2 regions of the Arthrobacter sp. TmT3-37 genome follow, and region 1 is predicted to be linked to the other one. Evidence: riboswitches for the same ligand, from Rfam matches in the RefSeq annotation. Region 1 holds a riboswitch; the other holds the start of a gene.

Region 1 (4,214 bases):
GGGTGCTGGGCGGATGCCGCCGCCGGTCCGACTGATGGAGGGCACATCAGGGTCTTCCGGCCCTGATGCATGCCTCGGACGCACTCACGCCGTCGCAATGCTGGGCGTTGGTGACCACGCAGTCGACGGGGCGGCTGGGATTCTTCCGGGAGGGGCTGCTGGAGATCTTCCCCGTCAACTACTTCGTGCTCGATGAGCGCGTGTACGTCAGGACCAGGGCCGACGGCATCATCGCCACCAGCCATCTTGAGCACGCTGCAGTCCAGACCGATTCCACGGACAGGACCACGCAGAGCGGTTGGACCGTCCTGGTGAACGGTCCGGCGGCCCGCGTCGAAGATCCTGAACTCCTCACCAGGTTGTGGGGTACAACAGCCGAGGAGCCGTGGGCGTCCGGCCTGCGCGACCTGTTCTTCGCGCTGACGCCCGCCCATGTGCGCGGGCGCCGCCCGCACACCACCCACTAGTCGCTGTCGGGTACGGGCAGCCTGTCCGACGCTCACCCGATCCGCCGTGCTCGTCCCGGTGCGCCTGCTGCGGACGCCGCCATCGGCCTCTATCCGCAGCGGCGACGCAGGTCTACCGTGAGTGCATGTCGAGCCCTCCCGTACCCCCGGCCAACCACGACACCGATGCGACCGGCGTGCTCATGCGGGACGTGATGGGGCAACTGCTCCAGAAGCTGAGATACGAGCCGACCGCGAAGCGCGTCCGCGCCACGCTCGGCGGACAGACCGTCGTGGACACGACGCACGCGATGCTCGTGTGGGAGCCGCGCAGGGTCGTGCCCGGGTACGCCGTCCCGTACCAGGACATCCGCGCCGAGATCTCGCCCCGCACCCCACCGCCACCCGAGAACGGTCCGGTCGGATTCATGCTGCCCGACCTGTCGACGATTCCCGTGTTGGACCCGCGTATCCCCTTCGACGTGCGCACGACCGCGGGCGAGCCAGTCGGGATACGCGTCGCTGGAACGGAGGCCGTCGCGTCCGGATTCCGCGCACGCGACCCCGGCCTCGACGACTACGTGATCCTCGCATTCGCCGACTTCGACAGCTGGTTCGAGGAGGACGACGAGATCATCAGCCATCCGCACGACCCGTACGGCCGCATCGACGTCCGAGGCACCTCCCGACACGTGCAGCTTATGCTCGACGGACACATCCTCGCCGACACCACCCGGGCGCGGATGCTGTTCGAGACGACCCTGCCCGCCCGGTACTACCTTCCGGTCGAGGACGTCGTGGCGCCGCTCGAGCCCAGCTCGACACGGTCCATGTGCTCGTACAAGGGCTACGCGACCTGGTACTCCGCCCTGGTGGGAGACAAGAGGGTGGATGACATCGCGTGGCAGTACGAACACCCCCTGAGTGACGCGGCCGAGGTGCAGGACTACGTCGCGTTCCTCGACGAGCGGCTCGATCTCGTCATCGACGGCGAGCAGCAGGAACGTGCCCTCACCCCGTGGTCGTGACATCGGTGGTCGTGTCACGGGCGGTGATCGACGCCGGCACGTCGCGTCGGCGGTGACCTGAGCACCCGGGGTGACGTGGGCTTCCCCGCCGAGAACCGTCGCGGTCTCAGGCCTGCCGCGGCGTCAAGGGTCTCCGCACCCCCCGGTCCTGTCCGAAAAAGCCCAGGGCACCGGCCGTGCCGACTATGCTCGCGCCATGGACCAGCAACTGCACTTCGTCACGGTCGCCACCCGCGACCTCGACGCCGCGCGATCGTTCTACAGCGGATTGGGCTGGTCCCCTGCGCTCGACGTCCCGGAGGAGATCATCTTCTACCAGGTGGCGCCCGGTCTGCTCCTGGGGCTGTTCCGATCCGACAAGTTCGCGCAGGACGTCGGGCTCGATGCGGCGCCCGGACCGTCCGGGATGACGCTGTCGCACAATGTCGGCAGCCCCGACGAGGTCCGCCGGCTGGTGGCCAGGATGGCGGACGCCGGCGGGACCATCCTCAAGGAGCCCCGCGACGGCTCCTTCGGGGGCATCTTCCACGCCCTGGTCCGGGATCCGAACGACGTCGTCTGGGAGATCGCCTTCAACCCCGGCTGGCGGATCGACGACGACGGGGCCGTCGTCATCGGCTGATGCCGGAATCAGGTGCGGCACCGGCTCCCCTGCTGTCGTATCCCCTGTCCGCCAGGTATTCGACGGGACAATGCGCGGGTATCGCACGTCCCGGTCATATTTCTTCTTATTCGCAGGACCGCCCGTCTCCCTGCCTATATTGAATTCAGCTTCAAGAGATGCGGTCGGAAAGCTCCGACTGGACCGCACACCAACCCCATGTTCCTGGGTGGTTCGGATGACGAAGCGGCCTTCGCCATGGCACGTGAGTGCCCGTCCGGCGCGGGCAAGAGCACACCGAAAGGCACTCCCGTGAGCTGTAACGCCCTCCCCCTCCCCTAGCAGGCCCTGCGCGTCCAGCGCATCCTGTTGCTCCTTTCTCCCCTTTTCCGGTGAATTCCGCCGTGCGCGGCACCGGACCCCTCAGAGGAATTCTCCATGAATGCATCCGTAATTCCCCCTGCCCGGAATCACCGGCCGGTCCGCCGGCTCACCACGTTATCGGCCATCGCCCTGGTGGCCCTTGTCAGTGGCTGCGCCGGACCGGCGGCCTCCACCTCGGAGACGGCCGGTGAGCCCGTGTCCGGAGGGGTCCTGGACGTGTCGATCTCGGCCGAACCGGGGTGCCTCGACGGCCACGGCATCTCGGCGACCCAGCAGCAGTTCCTGGGACGCCTGATCTACGACAACGTGGTGACGCTGGACGAGAACGGGGACATCGCGCCCTACCTCGCGGAATCATGGGACATCTCGGAGGACGGCAGGACCTACACCTTCCACCTCAAGGAGGGCGTCACCTTCAGCGACGGCTCGCCGTGGAACGCGGAGGTCCTCGGCCAGAACTTCGAGCACATGCGGGACCCCGCGACGAAGTCACCGCTCGCCGCCGCGTACATCGCCCCCTACGTGGACGGCACGGTCCTGGACGAGTACACCTTCGAGGCCCACCTCGAATACCCCTACACCCCGTTCCTCTACACCCTCACGCAGTCCTGGCTCGGGATGAACTCGGGCAAGGCCATCGCGGAGGCTCCCGAGACCCTGTGCCAGCAGCCGATCGGGACCGGCCCCTTCACCGTCGCGGACTACCAGCCGGGCCAGAGCATCACCTACACCAAGCGCGAGGGCTACGACTGGGCGCCGGAGTGGCTCGAGGGTGACGGCGAGGCATATCTCGACGGCGTCGAGGTGACCCTCGTCGGCGAGCCGGTGATCCGGCACCAGTCCCTCGTCTCCGGGCAGTACGACCTGACCGAGAACCTCGCGCCCCAGAACGCGGCGGCTGTCCAGGCCGACCCGAACTTCACCTACGAGAACCTCCCCCGCACCGGCAGCCCCTACGTGCTGAGCTTCAACCTCAGCCGTGCACCGTTCGACGACCTCGCCGTCCGCCAGGCCTTCGCCGCCGCCGTGGACACCGCTGCGGTCACCGAGAGCCTGGGCTTCGGCACCTACACGCCGATCGACGGGTTCCTCTCGAAGGAGAGCAAGTACTACGACCCGACCGTCGAGGGGACGCTCACCCACGATCCCGAGCGCGCGAACCAGCTGCTCGACGACGCCGGCTGGTCCGAGCGCGACGGCGAGGGCTTCCGCACGAAGGACGGCCGACGGCTGGTCGTCGAGGTACCGACGGTGGAGAGCTCGACGCCGAGTCCCCTGCTGGTCCAACTGCAGGGCGAGGCCCGTAAGGTCGGCTTCGACCTCCAGATCATCCAGCTGCCGCAGGCGCAGCTCAGCGAATTGCGCTACGCCGGTGACTACGACGCGCTGGCCGGCGTGTGGCACACCAACACCACCGACGTCCTGTTCATCCGGTACCACTCCTCGGAGATCACCGGCGAACGGATCGGCCAGAACTCGTCCTACGTCGACGATCCGGCCCTGGACGAACTGCTCCTGACGGCCCGCGGGTCCGACGACGGACCCGAGGCTGAGGAAGCGTACTCGAAGGCGCAGCACCGGCTGCTCGAGATCGTGCCCGGCGTGCCCCTCTACGAGAATCCGAGCCAGTTCGCGTACGCCAAGACGGTCCATGATGTCGCCGTCGACACGTCCCACCCCGTGCCCGTCCTGACCTACGCGTGGAAGGCGGAGTAGGTGCCGATCCTCCGACGCATCCTCACCCGCCTGCTGGTC
Region 2 (4,214 bases), on a different contig from region 1:
CCCGCTGGCCGACAGGCTCTTCATCTCCCCCGGCGTCGTGATCGCACTGGTGGTCGTCGCCGTCGCCTTCTACGTCCTGCACCAGACCCGCTTCGGCCGGACGGTGTACGCGATCGGCGGCGGCGAATCCTCGGCGCTGCTCATGGGACTCGCCGTCCCCCGGACCAAGGTCCTCGTCTACGGGATCAGCGGGCTGTGCTCGGCGGTGGCCGGGATCCTCTTCTCGTTCTACAGCCTTTCCGGGTACAGCCTGGCGGGCACGGGCCTGGAACTGGACGCGATCGCCGCGGTGGTCGTGGGCGGCACGCTGCTCACCGGAGGATACGGCTACGTCCTCGGCTCCCTCGCCGGGGTGCTCATCCTCGGCATCGTCCAGACCTTCATCTCCTACGAGGGGACGCTGAGTTCCTGGTGGACGCGCATCGTGATCGGCGCGCTTCTCCTCGCCTTCATCCTGCTGCAGAAACTCTTCACGCGGAAGGCCAGACTCACCTGACGGCCCCGCCGCACCGGTCCGCCCCGCTCCCGCGACCCAGCCGATACGCTGGAGCGCATGACTGTTCTCGTGTTCCTCGACCCGGCCCACGACGACGGCAGGGTCGTCGACGCGTCCCAGCCGCAGCTCCTGGCCACCGATCTGGGCGCCACCCGCGGTGACGGCATCTTCGAATCGCTCCTCGCCGTCGGAGGATCCCCCCGCAAGGAGCAGGCGCACCTCGCGAGACTCGCGTCGTCGGCCGCGGCCCTCGACCTGTCGGTGCCCGACGCCGAGGCCTGGAGCCGTGCCATCCGCACCGGCCTGCGGGAGTTCTCGGCAGCGGAACCGGGTGAGGACCATGCCGTCGTGAAGCTCGTCGCCACCCGCGGCGTCGAGGGTGCCGGCCGGGCCACGGCCTGGGTCTCGGTGGCACCCGTTCCGGCGTCGACCCTGGCGCAGCGGGAGGCAGGCCTGAAGGTGCTGTTCCTCGAGCGCGGCTACGACAGCACGGTGGCGCAGCGTGCTCCCTGGCTGCTGATGGGGGCGAAGACGCTCTCCTACGCCGTCAACATGGCCGCCATCCGCCATGCGAAGGCGCACGGCGCCGACGACGTCATCTTCATCTCCTCGGACGGGAAGGTCCTCGAGGGCCCCACCTCCACCGTGCTCCTCGCGTACGACCGCGACGGTCGGAAGACGCTCCTCACGCCGCAGCTCGAGAGCGGCATCCTGGCGGGCACCTCCCAGAGCGCACTGTTCGCCGCAGCCCGGGAACAGGGGTGGGAGCTCGGCTACGGACCGCTGGAACCGCACCACCTCCTCGACGCCGACGCCGTGTGGCTGATCTCGAGCATCCGGCTCCTCGCGCCGGTCCTCTCGCTGGACGGCACGGAGCTCCGGACCTCCGCCGCCCTGACCGCAGAACTCACCGGACTGGTGGATCGTTTCGTGTAATCTCCACCACAAAAGGGCCCCTCCGGGGCCCTTTGCTACGTCAAACACCACTTTCCCGGCATCCGCGTTTTGACCCGACGCTTCGTGCTGCCCTACCGTTTTCCTGAAATCAAGAGTTCCAGCCATCGGCCCTGGCCGGCTGGACAGCAACCCTCTCCCGTAGTGGGGTGCTCCAGGTGAAGATTCGGCCGCCGGGCCAAGTCCCCCGGTTGGCAAGTACGGCGTCGTGCGGCCTGTCCCGAGGTAGACGGAGGACACCACCGCCACAGCGCGCACAGCCCAGAACAGCGAGCGTGTCACCCAGCAGCCAGCAGCCTCCCCCTGCCGCCATCCGGCATCCCCGAACACCCAGCGCCCGCACCCGGGCCGGCATCGAAATGAAGGACACCATGAACATCTCCCGCAAGGTCCTCGCTGCACTCACCGTGCCGCTCCTCGCCCTGACCGTCTCCTGCGGCAGTGACAGCGGAAGCACGCCCACCGAATCCGCCGACGCCCTGGCCGGCAGCGACCAGCAGTCGCTCGACCAGTACACCACCGAGGACACCACGCCGATCGACGAGATCGACACGTCCGGGCTCGGCCTCATCACCGACGGCACCCTGCGCGTCGGCACGCTCTCGGACGCCCCGCCGAACATCTTCCTCGAGGACGGTGTCTTCACCGGCTACGACAACGAACTGCTGCGCGCCATCGGCGAGAAGCTCGACCTCGAGGTCGAGTTCGCCTCCACCGACTTCTCCGCCCTCCTCGCGCAGGTCCAGAACAAGCAGTTCGACGTCGGGTCCTCCTCGATCTCGACGACGGCGGCCCGCCGCGAGAACGTCGGCTTCACCAACGGCTACGACTTCGGCTACATGGCCGTCGTCACGAAGAACGGCTCCTCGGTGAGCGGCTTCGACTCCCTCTCGGAGAGCACCCGCATCGGCGTGGTCCAGGGCACCGTCCAGGACGACTACGTCTCCAATACCCTCGGCCTCGAGCCCGTGCGCTTCCCGGACTACAACACGGTGTACGCCAACGTGAAGAACGGGCAGGTGGACGCCTGGGTCGCCCCGTCGCAGCAGGCCACCGGCCAGGTGAAGGAGGGCGACGACACCACGATCGCCGAGACCATCATCAACACGGAGAACTTCACGGCGTACGCGGTCAACAGCGACAACCAGCCCCTCATCGACGCCCTCAACGCGGGCCTCGACGCGGTGATCGCCGACGGCACCTGGTCCGAGCTCACCAAGGAGTGGTACCCGGACCGCGAGATGCCCACCGACTGGAAGCCCGGCAGCAAAGCCGTGGACGTAAAGTAGCCGGCCCTGCATGGATGCCCTCGAACAGCTCGGCAAGACGTTCTTCGACTGGGAGGCGATGGCCGCGGTCCTGCCGGACCTCCTGACCGTCGGACTGCCCAACACCCTCCTGCTCGCCCTGGCCTCGGGGATCATCGGGACGATCGTCGGCATGCTCCTCGCGATCATGGGGATCTCCCGCAACCGGGTGCTCCGGTGGATCGCACGCATCTACACGGACATCTTCCGCGGCCTCCCCGCCGTCGTGATCATCCTGCTCATCGGACTGGGCCTCGGTCCCATCCTCCGGCAGGTCACGGGCAGCACCAGCCCCTACCCGCTGGGCATCCTCGCCCTGTCGCTGATCGCCTCGGCCTACATCGGGGAGATCTTCCGCTCCGGCATCCAGAGCGTGGAGAAGGGTCAGCTGGAGGCCTCGCGTGCGCTGGGCTTCAGCTACGGCGCATCCATGCAGCTCGTGGTGGTGCCCCAGGGCGTGCGGCGCGTGCTGCCCGCCCTGGTCAACCAGTTCATCTCGCTCATCAAGGAGTCGTCGCTCATCTACTTCATCGGCCTCGTCGCCAGTGAACGCGAGCTCTTCCGGGTGGGCAACGACGCCGCGAGCAACACCGGCAACCTCTCGCCCCTGATCGCGGCCGGCGTGCTCTACCTCTGCCTGACCATCCCGCTGACGCACCTGGTCAACTTCATCGACACCAGGCTCCGCGTGGGCAGGAAGCAGAAACCGGAACCGGACGAACTGGCCGCGGTGATTCCGACGAGCGGAGGAGCGAAGGCATGAAGACCATCGAATCGGGAACACTGACGGGCAAGGGCCTGCACCTGTCCTTCGGCTCCAACCACGTGCTGCGCGGGATCGACCTGCACGTGGAACGGGGGACGACGGCGTCGGTCATCGGGCCGTCCGGCTCCGGGAAGTCCACCCTGCTGCGTGTCCTCAACCGGCTGATCGAACCCGACCAGGGCGATATCCTGCTCGACGGCCGCTCCGTCCTCAAGGACAACCCGGACGAGCTGCGCCGCCGCATCGGCATGGTGTTCCAGCAGTTCAACCTCTTCCCGCACAAGACCGTGCTGGACAACGTGTCCCTGGCGCTGCGCAAGCTCCGGAAGATGTCCGCCGGCGAGGCACGGGAGAAGGCCCTCGCCCAGCTCGACCTGGTGGGCCTCAAGCACAAGGCCGACGTCCGGCCGGGCAACCTCTCCGGCGGGCAGCAGCAGCGCGTGGCGATCGCGCGGGCGCTGGCCATGGACCCCGAGGTGATGTTCTTCGACGAGGCCACGTCCGCGCTGGACCCGGAGCTCGTGAAGGGCGTCCTCGCCCTCATGGCGGACCTCGCCTCGGCGGGCATGACCATGGTCGTCGTCACGCACGAGATGGGCTTCTCACGCAACGTCTCGGACACCGTGACGTTCATGGACGGCGGCGTCGTCGTGGAGTCGGGACCACCGTCCGCGATCTTCGACGACGCGCA

Evidence for each region. A riboswitch is a leader RNA that binds a small molecule or an ion and turns the genes downstream of it on or off. The one in region 1 is predicted to bind S-adenosylmethionine.
Region 2: it holds a riboswitch for S-adenosylmethionine, as region 1 does, so the genes downstream of both, ACX80U_RS07975 (ABC transporter substrate-binding protein) here and ACX80U_RS10275 (ABC transporter substrate-binding protein) in region 1, are expected to answer to the same signal.

Annotation. Positions count from the first base shown of each region.
Region 1 covers NZ_JBTNDU010000006.1:132,117-136,330, forward strand. Annotated here, with positions in the region: gene ACX80U_RS10260 (pyridoxamine 5'-phosphate oxidase family protein) at 66-467, shown strand; gene ACX80U_RS10265 (DUF427 domain-containing protein) at 593-1,474, shown strand; gene ACX80U_RS10270 (VOC family protein) at 1,671-2,096, shown strand; SAM riboswitch class IV at 2,246-2,374, shown strand; gene ACX80U_RS10275 (ABC transporter substrate-binding protein) at 2,514-4,175, shown strand; gene ACX80U_RS10280 (ABC transporter permease) at 4,176-4,214, shown strand, end outside.
Region 2 covers NZ_JBTNDU010000004.1:191,050-195,263, reverse strand. Annotated here, with positions in the region: gene yjfF (galactofuranose ABC transporter, permease protein YjfF) at 1-496, shown strand, start outside; gene ACX80U_RS07980 (aminodeoxychorismate lyase) at 554-1,432, shown strand; SAM riboswitch class IV at 1,540-1,657, shown strand; gene ACX80U_RS07975 (ABC transporter substrate-binding protein) at 1,822-2,739, shown strand; gene ACX80U_RS07970 (amino acid ABC transporter permease) at 2,750-3,520, shown strand; gene ACX80U_RS07965 (amino acid ABC transporter ATP-binding protein) at 3,517-4,214, shown strand, end outside.